Regions from separate parts of the Streptomyces sp. NPDC047515 genome, predicted to be linked through region 2. Evidence: riboswitches for the same ligand, from Rfam matches in the RefSeq annotation. Region 2 holds a riboswitch; each other region holds the start of a gene.

Region 1 (4,579 bases), on a different contig from region 2:
CCAGCAGGTCGTGGCGGTCGAGATCTTCCTCGACGCCCCTCTGGACGCGGAGCCCGAGGGCCTCGACGGCGTGGCCACGATCATGTCGCGGGGACTGTCCGAGGGCACCGACAAGCACACCGCCGAGGAGTTCGCCGCCGAACTGGAGCGCTGCGGCGCCACCCTCGACGCGCACGCGGACCACCCCGGAGTCCGGGTCTCCCTGGAGGTCCCGGCCTCCCGGCTGGCCAAGGCGCTCGCGCTGGTCGCCGAGGCGCTGCGGTCGCCCGCCTTCGCCGACAGCGAGATCGAACGGCTGGTGCGCAACCGGCTCGACGAGATCCCGCACGAGCAGGCCAATCCGGCCCGGCGAGCCGCGAAGCAGCTCTCCAAAGAGCTCTTCCCGGCCACGGCGCGGATGTCGCGCCCGCGCCAGGGCACCGAGGAGACGGTGGAGCGGATCGACTCGGCGGCCGTGCGTGCCTTCTTCGACGCCCATGTCAGGCCGTCCGCGGCGACCGCCGTGGTCGTCGGCGACCTCACCGGCATCGACCTCGACGCCCTGCTCGCCGACACCCTCGGCGACTGGTCGGGCGACGCCGCCGAGCCCCGTCCGGTCCCGCCGATCACCGCCGACGACACCGGCCGAGTGGTGATCGTCGACCGTCCCGGCGCGGTGCAGACGCAGCTGCTGATCGGCCGGATCGGCGCCGACCGGCACGACAGCGTGTGGCCGGCCCAGGTGCTGGGCACGTACTGCCTGGGCGGCACGCTCACCTCCCGGCTGGACCGTGTGCTGCGCGAGGAGAAGGGCTACACCTACGGCGTGCGGGCCTTTGCCCAGGTGCTGCGGTCGTCGGCCCCGGACTCCGCCTCGGGCGCGACCGGCGCCGCGATGCTCGCCATCAGCGGATCGGTGGACACGGAGTCCACCGGGCCGGCGCTGGAGGACCTGTGGACGGTCCTGCGGACCCTGGCGGCCGAGGGGCTGACCGATGAAGAGCTCGAGACGGCCGTGCAGAATCTCGTGGGCGTCGCACCGCTGAAGTTCGAGACGGCGGCCTCCGTCGCGGGCACTCTGGCAGATCAGGTCGAGCAGCACCTCCCGGACGACTACCAGGCACAGCTGTACGCCCGGCTCGCGGAGACCGGCACGGTCGAGGCGACTGCGGCGGTGGTCAACGCCTTCCCGGGAGACCGGCTCGTCACGGTCCTCGTCGGTGACGCCGCGCGGATCGAGGAGCCGGTCCGCGCACTGGGCATCGGAGAGGTGTCGGTGGTCGCCGGCTGACCGTCGTCGTACCCCGTTGCGGATGCCGGACGGCCGACCCGGTGCGGGTGCGACCGGCCGGCCGCCCGGTCGCGTGTGACAGATCACCGGTCGACTGTCACGTTCGATCGGACACCGGCGGAGCTCCCGGTCGCACGGGTCGGCACGGCGGAGCAGGTCGCACCGGCTGAGTGCCGGTCGCACCAGTAGGTCCACCGATTCGCCATCGGTGTGCATACCGGGACAAAAGGGAGGCTTCTGTGCGTCACGTGTCGCCAGGGTCTCCCTTTTGTTCGTTCTGGCGGGGAGGTTGCCTGTCTGCCCTGTGGGATGCGCTACAAAACGGCCTGTCCGTTTGGTGAATGAAAGTGACGCCGCTTAGCGTCGGCTGGGCTGTCCGCCACTCGTATGCCGCAACCGTGACGTACCGGGCAGTCATCGCCGAGTCCCCATCAGGCGCGAGCCTGGGGAGCCGGGGACCCACGCAGTCCCTGGGGTGAATCGGATGCCTGTACCTCGGTGAGGCCGGGGCGTCCGTAGGAGACCTTCCTGTTCCGAACCCGTCAGCTAACCCGGTAGGCGAGAAGGAAGGAAAGGATCCGCCACTCCATGGCTTTCACCCGTGCCACCGGGAAGCATCGTGCCCCGAGCCGACTGACCCGCAGGAGCGCGAAGATCGCCGGCACCGCGGCTCTGGCGACCACCGGAGTCATCGGCGGCATGGCCGCCCCGGCCCTCGCTGCGGACGCGGGGACTCCCTCCGTCAGCGAGACCGGTCTGAACCAGATCATCGCGATCGAGGGTGCACTGGCCGACCAGGTCGCCGCCCAGGCCGACGAGCAGAAGCGTCAGGCCGATGTCGCGGCCAGGGCGAAGGCGGAGGCCCAGCGCAGGGCCGAGGCCAAGAAGAAGGCCGCAGAGGCGAAGGCCGAGGCGGAGCGTGAGGCAGAGGCGCGTGCCGAGAAGGTGCGCGCCGCCCGGTCCGCCGAGCGCACCCGTCTGGGCTCCTACCAGCTCCCGGTCGCCGGCTCGTACGTCACCACCGGCTACAAGTCCAGCGGCTCGCTCTGGTCCTCCGGCAGACACTCGGGCATCGACTTCCACGCCGCGTCCGGCAGCTCCGTCGTCGCCGTCGGCGCGGGAACGGTCGTCGAGGCCGGCTGGGGCGGCGCGTACGGCAACAACATCGTGCTCCGGATGACGGACGGTACGTACACGCAGTACGGCCACCTCTCCTCGATCGGCGTCTCCGTCGGCCAGAGCGTCGGTGCCGGTCAGCGGATCGGCCTCTCCGGCTCGACCGGCAACTCCACCGGACCGCACCTCCACTTCGAGGCCAGGACCACGCCCTCGTACGGCTCCGACATGGACCCCGTCGCGTACCTGCGCGCTCACGGCGTCAACGTCTGACCGGCGACCGTCCTCAGCGCCCCTTCGAAGGCCCCGGCGTCACGCCGGGGCCTTCGTCGCGCCCGGCGGTCGGACGCGCCCCCCCGCGCCCGACCGCCGAATCGACCGCCGCACCGCCCGTGGTGCCGACGGCCGGCCGCCCCGCGACCAAAAGATATTCATGAATTTCCACCCGGCATCGGAAATGACGCCGCATTGCAATAGAGTCGCAGAACAGACGTCGGTCGGCCGCGTTTCGCGGGGATTAAGGCGGAGGTTCGGACATGCGTATTCCGGCGCATTCGGTATGCACGGCAATCCGTGACGACATCGTCTCCGGTGTCTTCGAACGCGGCAGCCGGCTCACCGAGGAGTTGCTGGCGCGCCGCTACGGGGTCTCCCGTGTCCCGGTGCGGGAAGCGCTGCGCACCCTGGAGTCCGAGGGGTTCGTGGTCACCCGCCGGCACGCGGGCGCCTGTGTCGCCGAGCCCACCGAGCAGGAGGCCGCCGACCTCCTGGAGGTCCGGGCGCTGCTGGAGCCGCTGGGTGCCGCGCGCGCCGCGCAGCGCCGCACCGAGGCGCATCTCAAGGTGCTGCGCGGTCTGGTCAGGCTCGGTCAGGAGCGGGCCAGGCGGGGCGAGGGGGAGGACCTGCGCTCACTGGGTGGCTGGTTCCACGAGACGTTGGCACAGGCCTCGGACAGTTCCAGCCTGATCGCGACGCTCACCCAGCTGCGCCACAAGATCACCTGGATGTACGTGGTCGATCAGCCTGCCCACCCGGTGGATTCCTGGGCGGAGCATGGAGCCATCGTGGACGCGGTGGCGCGCGGTGACGCGGGACGGGCGAGGACGCTGGCCACCCAGCACGCCGAACGGGCCACGACCGTGCACCGGCTGCGCCGCGCCGACCGGCCGGGCCGTCAGCCGACCGCCTCCCGCGCGGGTCGGGTGAGGAGTTCGCAACATTCCGTAAACACTCCCGGTGTTCGGAATCAATAATCACGCCGTATACAAAGGGTGGTAATTCCGTTCGGGATTCTTTGGGCTGCCCGAATTCTCTTCGCCGGCCGCTGCCCGGAAATGCATGGAGCCGCGGCCCCGAATAAGGCTGCCGCGGCTCTCTCGCAGGAAATGGTTCAGACGGTCTCCGGAAGCTCGTCGAGCCCTTCGGCGACCAGTTTCGCCAGGCGGTCCAGGGCGGCTTCGGAGTCATCGGCCTCGGACGCCAGCACGATCTCCTCGCCGCCGTGCGCGCCGAGGCCGAGCACCGCGAGCATGGAAGCGGCGTTCACCGGGTTGCCATCGGCCTTGGAGATGGTCACGGGGACGCCGGAAGCCGTGGCGGCACGGACAAAGATGGATGCGGGACGGGCGTGCAGGCCCTCGGCCCAACCGACGTTGACGCGGCGCTCAGCCATGGTTCTGCCCTTCAGGAATCAATGGTTGTCTAGACCAGTCTCTCATGTGGTGCGCGATGCTCCGGCCGATCGGTAGCACGCCCAAATCCTGCGCCGTACCGCCGATCGGCCCCCTCAGACTGCCCCGGCCCCAGGACCTACGCGACCGCTGACGGAGCCGTAGTCTTGGCCCATGCAGCCCTCGCCGGAGCAGAGTCCGCATCATGCGTATCCCGACCACTGGGAAGCGGACGTCGTCCTCCGGGACGGGGCAACTGCGCGGATCAGGCCCATCACCACGGACGACGCCGAACGGCTGGTCAGCTTCTACGAGCAGGTCTCCGACGAGTCGAAGTACTACCGTTTCTTCGCTCCGTACCCGCGTCTGTCCGACCGTGATGTGCACCGCTTCACCCATCACGACTACGTCGACCGGGTGGGCCTCGCGGTCACGGTCGGCGGTGAGTTCATCGCGACCGTCCGCTACGACCGGATCGACGGGCGGGGCAGGCCCGCCTCCGCGCCCGCCGACGAGGCCGAGG
Region 2 (4,579 bases):
GCTTCCACTCCAGATGCTGGTCCGGAATCTCCTCCAGGAACCGGGACGGCGGGTTGTACGAGGGCTGCCCCCAGGCACTGCGCATCGCCGCCCGGGTCAGATAGAGCCGCTCGCGGGCCCGGGTGATGCCGACGTACGCGAGCCGCCGCTCCTCCTCCAGCTCCTTGACCTGGCCGAGCGCGCGCATGTGCGGGAAGACGCCGTCCTCCATGCCCGTCAGGAAGACCACCGGGAACTCCAGGCCCTTGGCGGTGTGCAGCGTCATCAGCGTGATGACGCCGGAGCCGTCCTCGTCCTCGTCGGGGATCTGGTCGGAGTCCGCGACGAGCGCGACCCGCTCCAGGAACTCGGCGAGCGTGCCCGCGCCCTCCTCGCCGGCCTCGCCGCGCTCCTGCTCGAATTCGAGGGCGACGGCGGCGAGTTCCTGCAGGTTCTCGATGCGGGTCTCGTCCTGCGGGTCGGTGGACGCCTGGAGCTCGGCGAGGTAGCCGGTCCGCTCCAGGACTGCTTCCAGGACCACCGCCGGGCCCGCGCCGGACTCGACGATCGTGCGCAGCTCCTCCATCAGCGTGTTGAACCGCTTGACGGCGTTGGCCGACCGGGCCGCCATGCCGTACGCCTCGTCGACCCGGCGCAGCGCCTGCGGGAAGGTGATCTTCTCGCGCAGGGACAGCGCGTCGATCATCGCTTCGGCGCGGTCGCCGATGCCGCGCTTGGGCACATTGAGGATGCGGCGCAGTGGGACGGTGTCCTCGGGGTTGGCGAGGACCCGGAGGTAGGCCAGGACGTCCCGGACCTCCTTGCGCTCGTAGAAGCGCACGCCGCCGACGACCTTGTAGGGCAGGCCGACGCGGATGAAGATCTCTTCGAAGACGCGGGACTGTGCGTTCGTACGGTAGAAGATCGCAACGTCACCGGCCCTGGCGTCGCCCGCGTCGGTCAGCCGGTCGATCTCGTCGGCGACGAACTGGGCCTCGTCGTGCTCGGTGTCGGCGACGTAGCCGGTGATCCGGGCGCCCGTGCCGGCGTTCGTCCAGAGGTTCTTGGGGCGGCGGCTCTCGTTGCGCTCGATGACCGCGTTGGCGGCGGACAGGATCGTCTGCGTGGAGCGGTAGTTCTGCTCCAGCAGGATCGTCGTCGCGTTCGGGTAGTCCTCCTCGAACTGGAGGATGTTGCGGATGGTCGCGCCGCGGAACGCGTAGATCGACTGGTCCGCGTCACCGACGACGCACAGCTCGGCGGGGGCGTCGCCCTCGCCGGCCGGGCCGACCAGTTCGCGTACGAGGGTGTACTGGGCGTGGTTGGTGTCCTGGTACTCGTCGACCAGGACGTGCCGGAAGCGGCGGCGGTAGTGCTCGGCGACGTCGGGGAACGCCTGCAGCAGGTGGACCGTCGTCATGATGATGTCGTCGAAGTCCAGCGCGTTGGCCTCGCGCAGCCGGGACTGGTACATCGCGTAGGCCTGGGCGAGGGTCTTCTCGAAACCGTCCGCGGCCTGGCCGGCGAAGGTCTCCTCGTCGATCAGTTCGTTCTTCAGGTTGGAGACCTTGGCCGTGAACGACTTCGGCGGGAAGCGCTTGGGGTCGAGGTCGAGATCACGGCAGACCAGGGCCATCAGCCGCTTGGAGTCGGCGGCGTCGTAGATCGAGAACGACGAGGTGAAGCCGAGCTTCTTCGACTCGCGGCGCAGGATGCGTACGCACGCGCTGTGGAAGGTCATGACCCACATGGCGTTGGCGCGCGGTCCGACGAGCTGCTCGACGCGCTCCTTCATCTCGCCCGCGGCCTTGTTGGTGAAGGTGATCGCCAGGATCTGGCCGGGGTGCACCCCGCGCTCGGCGAGGAGGTGGGCGATCCGGTGGGTCAGCACCCGGGTCTTGCCGGAGCCCGCCCCGGCCACGATGAGCAGCGGGGAGCCGGCGTGGACCACCGCGGCGCGCTGTTCGGTGTTCAGCCCGTCGAGGAGCGCCGCGGAGTCGATGACGGGGCGGTGCGCACCGTCACGGTAGTACGCGTCCCGGGGCGGCGGGGGCCCGTCGAAGACGCCCGCGAAGAGGCCCTCCGGCACCGCTTCGGGTGCGGAGTCCTCGGGAGGCGGCGGGGGCTCTTCCTCCGAGTGCTGGAGGCCGGCCAGGAAGCTGTCGTCAAAGAGGCTGCTCATCGCTTGTCGAGTCTAAGGGCTGTCCCGTAATCCCGGGCGGGCGCACGACCACAGCTACGGCACCTCGCTGCGCTGTCGGAACGTCCGTATACGTCCAGTATGCGGATGTTCCTCCGCCTTGCGATGCACCGCATCCGACGCCCCGCGCTGTTCCGCCAGGGATTACGGGACAGCCCTCAGGCCGCCGCACCGACACACGGCTGCCGCATGGCGAACCGCACCCGGCAGCCAGGTACACAAAGAAAGCGGACACCCACATTCCGTAGGGATTTCCGGGCCTCCGCCGGCCCCGTCGCCCCCACCCCACGAAGGTCACGAAAATGTATCGGGCATATCGAACATCGACCTTCACAGCAGCACCATGGATTGGCTAGCGTGCTCGACCGGGCGGCCCGTACCCCCTGAGGCGAACCACGCCGAGCGGGCGCCCTCGCCGAATCCGGGCTGTCCACGCGGGCGTTCGGAACCGGGGACCCACATGCACAACCGGGGTGAATCGGCCCATATCCCCCACTCGGACCGTAGGGCAGCCTTCCGTTCCGCCCGAACCCGACAGCTAACCCGGTAGGCGGTCCACGGAAGGAGATGCCGTCTTGGCATCGCATCGCAAACCGCGTACCCGGGTGCGCACCACCACACCGGCCGTCGGTCTCACGACGGCGGCGCTGGCGTCCGTGACCCTGCTCTCCACGCAGAGCGCCACGGCGGCCCCCGCGCCGAAGCCCAGCATCGAGGACGTCCAGAAGAAGGTCGACGACCTCTACCGGCAGGCGGGCACCGCGACCCAGCGGTACAACCAGGCGAAGGAGGACGCCGCCTCCCAGCGCGCCGAGGTCGACGCCCTCCTGGAGGACGTGGCGAAGCGCGCCGACAAACTCAACGACGCCCGCAGGACGCTCGGCGCCTACGCGGCCGCGCAGTACCGCACCGGCTCGCTCACCCCCAACGCCACCTTCTTCCTGGCCGACGACCCGCAGTCGTACTTCGACCAGAGCCAGCTGATGAACCGCATGACGGCTCAGCAGCAGAAGGCGGTCACGGACTTCCGCGCACAGCAGGTCAAGGCCTCGAAGAAGCGCGCCGAGGCGGTGCAGAGCCTGGAGACACTGACCACGACACAGACCACGCTGCGCACCAGCAAGCAGAACGTCCAGCGGAAGCTGGGCGAGGCGCGCGCGACGCTGTCGAAGCTGACCGCCGAGGAGAAGGAGCGACTGGCGGCGCTGGAGCGGAAGAAGGAGGCGGAGGCCGAGCGCAAGGCCGAGGAACTCGCGCGGCAGCAGGCCGCCGCCAAGGCGGCGGCGGGCCGCAAGGCCGAGGAGGCCGCGAAGGCGGCGGGGTCCGGCGGTGGTACGGGGACGGGCACCGGGACCGGCTCGGACAGCAGCGCCACCACCAAGGCGGAGAAGGTCCTCGCCTTCGCCAGGGCCCAGCTGGGCAAGCCGTACGTCTGGGGCGCGACGGGCCCGTCCTCGTACGACTGCTCCGGACTCACCCAGGCCGCGTGGAAGGCCGCGGGCGTCGACATCCCGCGCACCACCTGGGACCAGGTGAAGACAGGCACCAAGGTCGCCACGGCGGATCTGCGCCCGGGTGACCTCGTCTTCTTCTACGACGACATCAGCCACGTCGGCATGTACCAGGGCGACGGAATGATGATCCACGCGCCGAAGCCGGGGGCGAATGTGCGCGAGGAGTCGATCTACTACATGCCGATCTACGGCAGCGTGCGGCCGGCGTAACGGCCCGCTCCCCAGCGGCCGGCGCGTGGGCTGCCCCACGTGCCGGCCGGGCCGGACATCGCCTCGGCCCGGCTCAGCCCCGACCGCCGGACACCAGGCCGCGGCCCTCAGGCCTTCGGGCCCTCAGGTCCAGAGCGTGGCGATGAAGATGTTGGCGAGGGTCAGCCCGCCCACCGCCGCGAAGGCGCCCTTGTCGACCTTCTCCTCGTCCCGCTTGACGTAGACGAGCGCGAGGATGAAGACCAGGAGCAGCAGCTTGACCCCGATCTTTATGTTGTTCACATGGTGGTCGTCGGCCTCGTTGAGCCCGACCAGCGCGACCCCGGTGACCAGCATCGTCAGTGCGCCGTGCAGCATCGCCGGGACGAACCGGGCCGCGCCCGCGCCCATCGCCTTCATCTGGGTCAGGAAGCCGCCCAGCAGCGAGGCGATACCGATGATGTGCAGCGCGACGAAGACATGAATGAGTACGTCCATGAGGCCGCAGCCTAGCCCCGCCTATATCACCACTCCGCAGGCAGGTGCGGCTTCCTGGCACTTCACTCGTGTCTGCACCAATTGCCTGACTCTGTTGTCATTTTTCCGATCAAGCAGAGACAGCGCCGCGCCAAATTCAGGCAATAAGCGTCATTACGACTCTTCCCCATCCCCCGGGTTTAGCGTCCCTGACCAGGTG
Region 3 (4,579 bases), on a different contig from region 2:
TGCCATTTCGTCCCGGCGGAGCTGGGCAACCTCTACGACGGGAGCTATCGCCGCTCGCTCGGTCCGCGGGCCTGTCCACTGGCCGTCTGCGACTGCCACATCGGCTATGTACATCTGGAGACGCTGCCGCTGTACGACGTCTTCGCGGGCGGAGTGCTGGAGCGGATACCGGCACCCCCGTTGTCGTCCCTCGCCGGACGGTCCTGAGCCTCGGACCGTCCGGCGAGCGAGGGCAGTGCGGTGGCAGACGCCCTGAAGCCGGCGTCGCACGCCCGCCTGGGATTACGGGACAGCCCTCAGAGCGGCAGGAGGTCCGGCCGCTTCGCCTCGACGTGGTCGCCGGAGGATTCGCCGCGCAGCCGACGGCCGATCCACGGCACCAGGTACTCACGCGCCCAGTGGATGTCGTCACGCCGGACTTCGAGCGTGCCGCGCTGTGCCTGCGGGGGCCATTCCTGGTCGGGGTCGGCCGGCACGTCGAGGCCGAGGACCTGGGCGGCCCGCAGCGCGACCCTGGTGTGTCCCTCGGGCGACAGATGCAGCCGGTCGTCGTCCCAGGCGCGCCTGTCCTGGACGGACCGCAGCGACCACAGGTCGAGGACCGGGCAGTCGTAGCGGTCGGCGATGGACCGCACATGGGCGGTGTAGGTGGCGATCTTGCCGCGCAGGTGGCGCAGCACGGGAACGCCACGGGTGTCGAAGCCGGTGGTGACCAGGACGGTGCCGACCGATTCGGTCAGCTCCGCGACCGCGCGCTCGAAACGCTCGGCAACGTCGTCGGGGTCGGTGCCGGGCCTGATGATGTCGTTGCCGCCCGCGCAGAAGCTCACCAGGTCGGGTGCGAGCTCCTTGGCGCGCGGCACCTGCTCCTCGACGATCTGGTCCAGGAGTCGTCCGCGTACGGCGAGATTGGCGTACCTGAAATTCCCGTGCGCGGAGCCTTCGGTGCCCGTTGCCGCATCGGGATCCGGGAGTTGGTCCGCGAGAAGTACCGCGAACCGGTCCGCCCAGCCGACGAAGGTCCCGTCCGGGCCGGGGTCGCCGACTCCCTCGGTGAAGCTGTCGCCAATCGCCGCGTACGACCCGATGACACCATGTCGGTTGATGACGCCACGTTGATTTTTTCTCGAATCGTCTGCCACAAACGCTTATCCTGCACCGCCGAATGTGACCTACGCGACCGTAATAAGGGGTTGACGGGTGGTGAGATAGACCACCCGGTCAGGTTTTGGTAAAGGGGGAATAAGCAGAAGGGCGGTGCGCCGCCGCGCACCGCCCCTTCTGTATGGCTCGGGTCATGCCATGTCGTTCATGTGCCCGGCAGTTCGACTCAGACGTAGATGCCGTGCGAAGCCAGGAAGGCGATCGGGTCGATGTCCGAACCGTACGCCGGGCCCGTGCGGACCTCGAAGTGCAGGTGCGGCCCGGTGGCGTTGCCGGTAGCGCCGGAGAGGCCGATCTGCTGACCGGTGCTCACGGACTGGCCCGCCGAGACGGAGATCGAGGACAGGTGGCCGTACTGCGAGTAGTGGCCGTCGGCGTGCTTGATGACGACCTGGTTGCCGTACGCGCCACCCCAGCCGGCGGTGACGACGGTGCCGGAGGTGATGGCCTTCACGCTGGTGCCGGTGAAGACGGGGAAGTCGATCCCGGTGTGGCTGCCGCTGGACCAGTTGGAGCCGGAGGCGCGGTAACCGGTGGTGTGGTTGCCGGGGACCGGGTGGACGTAGCCGGAGCTGCTGCTCTGGACCGCCGGGGCGGAGGTCTTGGACTCCGTGACCGTCGAGGCCTTGGCCGGGGCGGACTTCTCCACGACCGAGGGGGCCTTCGAGGGGAGGGCCGCGCCCGCGCCGGCGCCGGTGGACGCGGCGTCGGCCGAGGCCTTGCCGCCGAGCGTCAGCTTCATGCCCGGGAAGATCAGACCGGGGTTCTCGCCGACGACCTCGCGGTTGTCCTGGTACAGCTTCTGCCAGCCGCCCTCGATCTTGTGCTCGGCGGCGATCTTCGACAGGTAGTCGCCGGAGACGACGGAGTAGGTCGTGGTGGCGGCCTGCTTCTGCGCGACCGGCTGGGCCGGGGCGGCGTGCGCGGCGGCGGAGGCGGACTGCGTGACGGCGGCCGGGGCGGCCTGTTCCGCAGCGTGGGCACCGGTGGCGCCGAGCAGCGGCAGCGCGATGACGGCGCCACCGGCGCCTGCGGCGGCGACGCCACGGGCGATGACGCTGGACTTCGTACGACGGTGCTTACCCGATATGGGCATGGGGTGTTTCCTCTCCGGCGCCTACGAGGTGAGCTGTCGGGTTCGGGCTGGAGATGCCCGGCCGCACTGAGCGCGGCTTCACCCCGAGCCGGCCGGATTTCTCCGATCGGCGGCCTACCTGGTTCCCCCGCTCCTGCCACACGATGAGTGGGTGCGAATTCCGGGCGGCGGCAGGATTAGGCGGTCCGACCGGATTGACGGTGACCGTAAGCGAGTCGGGACGGCGAGAACAAGCCTCCGGCTCCTCATCGGAATCCGCGCCGGGAATTCGGCGCGGAATTCCGGTCACACTCCGTGGATTAAGGATCTTGAATTTCCGCGCCGCGCACGGAATGCCCGACCGCCCCGCCAGCACGCACCGTCACGGATATGATCCCGCTCACGAGAGGACGACCACCTACCCGACAAACAGTGCCCGTTAGGCCAGAATCGGCGCATTACGGACACGCCGTGTTCATCGCTCGCGCCGGAGCCTCACCACCCCCGCATCCAGATCCCCCTGAAGCCCGGTGTGCAGCCCCTGGTGCAGCAGCACCGAACCGTGGTGCACCGCCCCCGTGTCCAGGCAGGTGTACGTCGCCGCGGGGTCGAGCCCGCGCAGTCCGAGGGCCGGGGGCCGCTCCCCGTACCGCTGCGCCTCCAGCCACATCAGGACCACGGTCTCCTCCCCGTGGACGTACTGGACCGCGCTGAGTCCGCCGCGCGGGGCGCGCAGCCGGTACAGGGCGCCGTGCTGCACCACCGACCGGATCTCCTTGTAGAGGTCCACCCAGCCCCGCGCCTCGGCCAGTTCCCCCTCACTCCATTCGGCGAGGTCCCCGCCGACCCCGAGCACACCGGCCATCGCGCTCACGAAGCGGAAGCGCAGCGAGCTGACCCGGTTGTTGAGCTGGACGTTCGGGCTGTCGGTGACCCAGGCGGCCATCACCCGGGCCGGATGGATCTGACCGAAGCCCTCCTGGATGGCGAGACGGTCGAGCGGGTCGGTGTTGTCGGAGGTCCACACCTGATCCGTGCGGGACAGAATCCCCAGATCGATCCGGCCGCCGCCGCCCGAGCAGGACTCGAAGGCGACCGAGGGGTGCGCCGCCCGTAGCCGGTCGATCAGCTCGTACAGGGCGCGCACATGCTCGATCCAGAGCTTCTGCGGATACTCCTCGCCCGGCCAGCCCGCTTCGGTGAAAGAGCGGTTGAAGTCCCATTTCACATAGTCGACGGGCGCACCGGAGAGCAGCGTGTCCAATTGCCCATAGAGATGGTCCCGCACATCGGCGCGGGCCAGATTGAGCACCAGTTGATTACGGAACTCGGTGCGCGTCCGGCCGGGGAAGTGCTGCACCCAGTCCGGGTGTGCGCGATAAAGATCACTGTCGGCATTGACCATTTCCGGCTCGACCCAGATGCCGAACTGCATGCCGAGACCGTGCACTTCGTCGGCGAGCGGCTTCAGCCCGCCGGGGAAGCGGTCCGGATTCGGCGTCCAGTCCCCGAGCCCCGCCCGGTCGCTGGTGCGCTGCCCGAACCACGCGTCGTCCACGACGAACAGCTCGACCCCCATCGCCGCGGCCCGCTCGGCGAGGGCGCGCTGCTGCCCCTGCGAGATGTCGAAGCCGGTCGCCTCCCAGGAGTTGTAGAGCACCGGCCGCAGGTTCTGCGCGTCCGGGATCACATGGGCCAGCTGCCAGGCGTGCCAGGCCCGGCTCGCCCCGCCGAACCCCTCCGCGCTCCACAGTCCGGCGAAGGCCGGTGTGACGTAGGACTCACCCGGTCCGAGCAGCAGCAGCCCGGAGTCGTCATGGCCCGCGCCGCCGGTGATCTGCACGAGCCCGTCGGGGAGCCGCTGTACGGAGATCCGCCACGACCCGGACCAGCCGAGCGCGCAGCCGTACACCTCCCCGCTCTCCTCGGTCGCCGCACCGTCGGCATCCAGCGCGACCCACGGCAGGTACTGGTGGCCCGTATGGCCGCGCCTGCTGGAGATGACGCTTTCGCCGTACGTCAGCTCCGCCCGCGCGAGCCGGGACTCCGCCGCCCAGCGGCCGTGCAGGCGGCTCAGCCGCCAGCCGTCGCGGGCGGGCAGCGCCCAGGCGGCGGCGTCGGCGCGCAGCAGTTCCAGCGGCGGGCCGTCCGGTCCCGCATGGGTGACGGTGGCCCAGCGCTCGATCACATCGGAGTCGTTCCGCATCCGGTAGTGCAGGGTGAGGGCGAGCCGGTGCACGGAGTCGGTGAAGCCGATACGGAGTTCGTCCCCGTCCACCACGGCGTCGGTGAAGGCCCACTCCGTGCCGCGGACCTCGGGGGTGCGCACCGCGAGGGCCG
Region 4 (4,579 bases), on a different contig from region 2:
CGACGCCGTGTCCATCGCCAACGCGGCGCGCCGATTCCTGACGGAGCAGGAGCAGATGGAGGAGCTCGTCGGCCGGATCTTCGCCGGGCACCTGCGTTCCATCGTCGGCGGACTGACCGTGGAGCAGATCATCCGCGAGCGCAACCGGGTCTCGCAGGAGGTCATCGCGGGCAGCCACGGCGAGATGGAGAAGCTCGGCATCGTGGTGGACGCCCTCCAGATCCAGGAGATCGACGACGCCACCGGCTACATCAAGAACCTCGCCGCCCCGCACGCCGCCGCGGTCGCCAGCCAGGCCCGGATCGCCGAGGCCAAGGCCGACCAGGAAGCCAGTCAGCGCGAGCAGCAGGCCGCCGCGCTCAAGGCGGAGTACGAACGTGACACCGCGATCAAGCGGGCGGGCTTCCTCGCCGAGACCGAGCAGTACAACGCCCGCGCCGCGCAGGCCGGGCCGCTCGCGCAGGCCCAGGCCTCGCACGAGGTCATCGAGGAGCAGACCGCGCTGGCCGAACGGCAGGCCGCGCTCGCCGCGCAGCGGCTCGAAGCGGAGGTCCGACGTCCGGCGGATGCCGAGGCGTACCGGCAGCGCACCCTCGCGGAAGCGGCCCGTGACCGGGTGAAGTTCGAGGCCGACGGCAACGCGTACACCGAGCGGGCCATCGCCCAGGCCCAGGCCGACGCCAACAGCGTGCGCGCCGCCTCGCTGCGCGACGGCAACCAGGAGCTCATCGCGGCCAACCGCGTCGTGGAGAACCTGCCGGCGCTGGCCGACGCGGCGGCGCGCGGCATGTCGGGGGCCGACCTCACCGTTCTCAACGGCACCAGCGGTGTCAATGAGATGGCTGCGGGCGTGGTCGGCCAGGGGCTGGCGATCCTCCATTCGCTGCAGCGCGGCGCGAGCGCGATGAAGTCACCGGCGGTCGACGGGAAGGCCGCTCCCCGTATCACCGAGACGAATTGATCTCCGGGGCCGGATCGAAGGGGCGGCGGGACGCGGGAGATTCGCCGAGTGGTCATGAGCGCGCCGGACATGGCGTAGAGTTGTGTTCATCGACGCGGGGTGGAGCAGCTCGGTAGCTCGCTGGGCTCATAACCCAGAGGTCGCAGGTTCAAATCCTGTCCCCGCTACTGAAGATTCAGGCCCGGCACGCACACAGCGTGCCGGGCCTGAATCATTTCCCCGTAGCCGTCCGGGGCGCCGTTCGCGTCGCCGCCGGTTCCCGGTCAGCGGTTCTTGGTTCCCGGACCTCGGGCTTGCGAAGGGGCGGGGCGGACGGTGTGTGAGCTGGACCACGCGTACCCCCATTGGCCGATGAGGAGTCGCCGCGCGCCTTCGCTCAGGTGAGCCTGGGGTGGGGCGCGGTACCGTCCGCAGCCGTGCGCGTACCGGGCAGGAGACCACAGGTGTGGAAGCGGCTGAAGCGGCACGGCAGACATGCCGGGGGTGGCGTCCGCACTCGGCGGTTCGTCCGCGCGCTGCCCGCCCTGATGATCGTCGGTGGGCTGGTGTTCGACTTCCTCACCCCGCCGCCCTTCACCGCCATTCCGCTGTTCGTGGCCGCGCCGCTGATCGCCGCGCCGTTCTTCTCGCTGTCCGGCACCATCCTCACCGCCGTCGCCTCGCTCCTGGCCCTCGTCGCGCTGAGGCTGCACAGCAACACGTTGCCGCAGGTCGTGCCGTTGATCGAGCTGCTCACCCTGGCCACGGTGTCGGTCCTCGCGGTCGTCATCAACGGGGTCGTGCGGCGCGGCAGCGAGCAACTGGCCTCCGCGCGGGTCATCGCGGAGACCGCCATGCGGGCGGTGCTGCCGAAGCCGTCCGACCGGATCGGCGGGCTGCATGTGGCGGCGCGGTACGTGGCGGCGCAGGCGGACGAGTTCGTCGGCGGTGACCTGTTCGCCGTGGCGGACACCCCGCACGGGGTGCGGCTCGTGGTCGGGGACGTGCGGGGGAAGGGGCTCGACGCCGTGGAGTCGGTGGCGGTGATCATCGGCGCGTTCCGGGAGGCGGCCGAGCAGGAACGTTCGCTGGAGGGCGTGGCGCAGCGGCTGGAGCGGGCGCTGGCGCGCGAGGGAACGGGGCGGGGCGGGCTGGACGCCGTCGAGGGCTTCATCACCGCCGTACTGGCCGAGATCCCGTCCGGGCTGTCGCGGGTACGGATCGTCAACCGCGGCCACCCCGAGCCGATCCTGCTGCATCCGGACGGGGCGCTGGATGTGCTGGGACCGTCGGTGCCCGCGCTGCCGCTCGGGATGGATCTGGGGGTGTGGCCCGACCGGGCGGACGAATGGGATCTGCCGGCGGGGACGACGCTGCTCCTCTACACCGATGGCCTCTCCGAAGCGCGCAACGCCGACGGGGTCTTCTACGATCCGGCGGCGCGGCTGCGCGGGCGGATCTTTCCGGGCCCCGAGGAACTGCTGTCCGCCCTGACCGACGACGTACGGCGGCACACGGGCGGCGAGACGACCGACGACATGGCGCTGCTCGCGGTCGTACGTCCTGCGGAGGGGCAACCGCACCGGCGCAGGACCGTGAAGATCGTGGGTCTGGACACGATGTGACGGGTGGGGCGGGCGCGTGGTGCGGACCGGGCGGAGTCTCGGGCACGGCATGCCACCGTCCGTAACCGAAGGGCGCCGCTCCGCATAATATTTGACGCAACGTCAGACGTCGGGTAATGGCTGAGGGTCGATCAACTCATCCGATTCCACCCGGGTATGTCCCGTAAAGTCCAGGCCAAAGTCGTGAACGATCAGTGGGAACGGCTTGGAATCGGGCCCGGGTGTCTATTAACGTTCGATAACGCAGCGCGGTCGTCCCAGCCGTCGTCAGTGGCGGCACCGTGCGCGAGCGCCGAATTCCGCAAGGGAACCGGGGAACCACCTACATGGGGTGAATCGGACACCTGTGTCTCACGAGAGGCAGAGGCGCCCGTAGGAGACCTTCCTGCTCCGAACCCGTCAGCTAACCCGGTAGGCGAGAAGGAAGGAAAGGAGTGCGCCCCCGTGGCGTCCAACAAGCCTGCCCCCGAGGCCCCCGTGCGGTTCACCTCGGACTTCGGCCCCGGTGTCGACTCCGGCCCCGGTGTCGACTTCGGCTCCGGTTCCGGATCTGACTACGGCTACGGCCCCGGTCACGGCCCGGGTTTCGCCTCTGACGCCGGACTGGGCTCCGACACCGGCTACGGCCCCGGTTTCGCCTCCGATGCCGGTTACGGAACCGCCGGGACGGGAACGGCGTTCGGCACCGGCTACGGCACCGAGCCGGGCGGCGACTTCGCCGGTGGGTCCGGTGAGTTCGGTGGGTCCGGCGACTCGGCAGAGCTCCGCAGGGAATTCCGCGCCGACGGCGACGGCGAGCCCGAACGAAGCCGGGACGAGTGGAACCCCACCGAGGAGTCCGTCCGCCCCGTGCGCGGCAAGCACCGCGTCGCCAAGCAGCGCAACGGACTTGCCCGTAGCTCCACCGTGCTCGGGGTCGGCGTCATCGCGGCGGTCGGTGCGGGCGGCATGGCCACCGCACAGAGCAAGCCGGCGGTCTCCATCTCCCTTCCCGATTCCATCGCGGACAATCTGCCCGACGCCAAGTCCCTTCCCGGCGTGGGTTCCCTGTTCTCCGGCGAGTCCGAAGCCGACAAGGCCGAGACCGTCGCCGCGTCCGCGCCGCTCACCACCGCCGGCATCACCACCGCCGAGGCCCAGCAGGGCACGACGGACGCGGGCGAGGTGCTCCGCGCCCGTATCCTCCAGCAGGCCGAGCAGCAGCAGGACGCCGCCGACGCCGAGGCCAGGGCCGCCCAGGAGAAGGAGGCCGCGCAGAAGGCCGCCGCCGAAGCCAAGAAGCAGCAGGACGCGGCCGAGGCCAAGGTCGCCGCCGAGAAGAAGAAGGCGGAGGAAGAGGCCAAGAAGAAGGCGGAGGCCCTTCGGCTCGCCAAGCTCGCCGCCGGCTACGCCATCCCGACCACCTCGTACACGATCACCTCGACCTTCGGCGAGGCCGGCTCGATGTGGTCCTCCGGCTACCACACCGGCCTCGACTTCGCGGCGCCGACGGGTACCCCGATCAAGGCCATACACGGCGGCACCATCAAGTCGGCCGGCTGGTCCGGTTCGTACGGCTACCGCACGGTGCTGGAGCTCGAAGACGGTACGGAGCTCTGGTTCTGCCACCAGTCCTCGATCGGTGTCAGCGTCGGCCAGGAGGTCACCACCGGCGAGACCATCGGCCGGGTCGGTGCGACCGGCAACGTGACGGGCCCGCACCTCCACCTGGAGGTCCACACCCCGGCCGGTATGGGTATCGACCCGATGGCCTGGCTGCACGACAAGGGCCTCAACCCCTGATCGACCGGCCGCCTCGCGGCCCGCGTGATCCGAGCCGGTTCGCCGGCCACTGAAACCCGGCAGCCCTGACGCTCTCCCCCCGACGCCAGGGCTGCCGGTCTGTCGGCACAGTCGCTCCGGCCGGAGGGGTGGGCCGGGCGGATCGGTGGCCGATGGGGTGGTGGGCCGGGTGGAATGGCGGCTGGTGGGCCGGACGGGCATGGGCCGGCCGGAGCGACGGGCCGGGCGGATC

What was found. A riboswitch is a leader RNA that binds a small molecule or an ion and turns the genes downstream of it on or off. The one in region 2 is predicted to bind cyclic di-AMP.
Region 1: another riboswitch for cyclic di-AMP. It lies ahead of ABZ826_RS17370 (M23 family metallopeptidase); the one in region 2 lies ahead of ABZ826_RS03870 (C40 family peptidase).
Region 3: another riboswitch for cyclic di-AMP. It lies ahead of ABZ826_RS21550 (LysM peptidoglycan-binding domain-containing M23 family metallopeptidase); the one in region 2 lies ahead of ABZ826_RS03870 (C40 family peptidase).
Region 4: another riboswitch for cyclic di-AMP. It lies ahead of ABZ826_RS24845 (M23 family metallopeptidase); the one in region 2 lies ahead of ABZ826_RS03870 (C40 family peptidase).

Annotation. Positions count from the first base shown of each region.
Region 1 is NZ_JBEYTM010000018.1:46,437-51,015, forward strand. Features, by position in the region: gene ABZ826_RS17365 (pitrilysin family protein) at 1-1,270, shown strand, start outside; cyclic di-AMP (ydaO/yuaA leader) riboswitch at 1,679-1,846, shown strand; gene ABZ826_RS17370 (M23 family metallopeptidase) at 1,859-2,659, shown strand; gene ABZ826_RS17375 (GntR family transcriptional regulator) at 2,923-3,639, shown strand; gene ABZ826_RS17380 (HPr family phosphocarrier protein) at 3,777-4,058, opposite strand; gene ABZ826_RS17385 (GNAT family N-acetyltransferase) at 4,231-4,579, shown strand, end outside.
Region 2 is NZ_JBEYTM010000003.1:208,136-212,714, reverse strand. Features, by position in the region: gene pcrA (DNA helicase PcrA) at 1-2,161, opposite strand, end outside; cyclic di-AMP (ydaO/yuaA leader) riboswitch at 2,583-2,748, shown strand; gene ABZ826_RS03870 (C40 family peptidase) at 2,755-3,903, shown strand; gene ABZ826_RS03865 (hypothetical protein) at 4,027-4,380, opposite strand.
Region 3 is NZ_JBEYTM010000026.1:5,661-10,239, reverse strand. Features, by position in the region: gene ABZ826_RS21560 (STM4011 family radical SAM protein) at 1-207, shown strand, start outside; gene ABZ826_RS21555 (SGNH/GDSL hydrolase family protein) at 297-1,142, opposite strand; gene ABZ826_RS21550 (LysM peptidoglycan-binding domain-containing M23 family metallopeptidase) at 1,331-2,260, opposite strand; cyclic di-AMP (ydaO/yuaA leader) riboswitch at 2,264-2,424, opposite strand; gene ABZ826_RS21545 (alpha-galactosidase) at 2,715-4,579, opposite strand, start outside.
Region 4 is NZ_JBEYTM010000033.1:21,487-26,065, reverse strand. Features, by position in the region: gene ABZ826_RS24860 (SPFH domain-containing protein) at 1-961, shown strand, start outside; tRNA gene ABZ826_RS24855 (tRNA-Met) at 1,055-1,128, shown strand; gene ABZ826_RS24850 (PP2C family protein-serine/threonine phosphatase) at 1,405-2,565, shown strand; cyclic di-AMP (ydaO/yuaA leader) riboswitch at 2,846-2,998, shown strand; gene ABZ826_RS24845 (M23 family metallopeptidase) at 3,010-4,347, shown strand.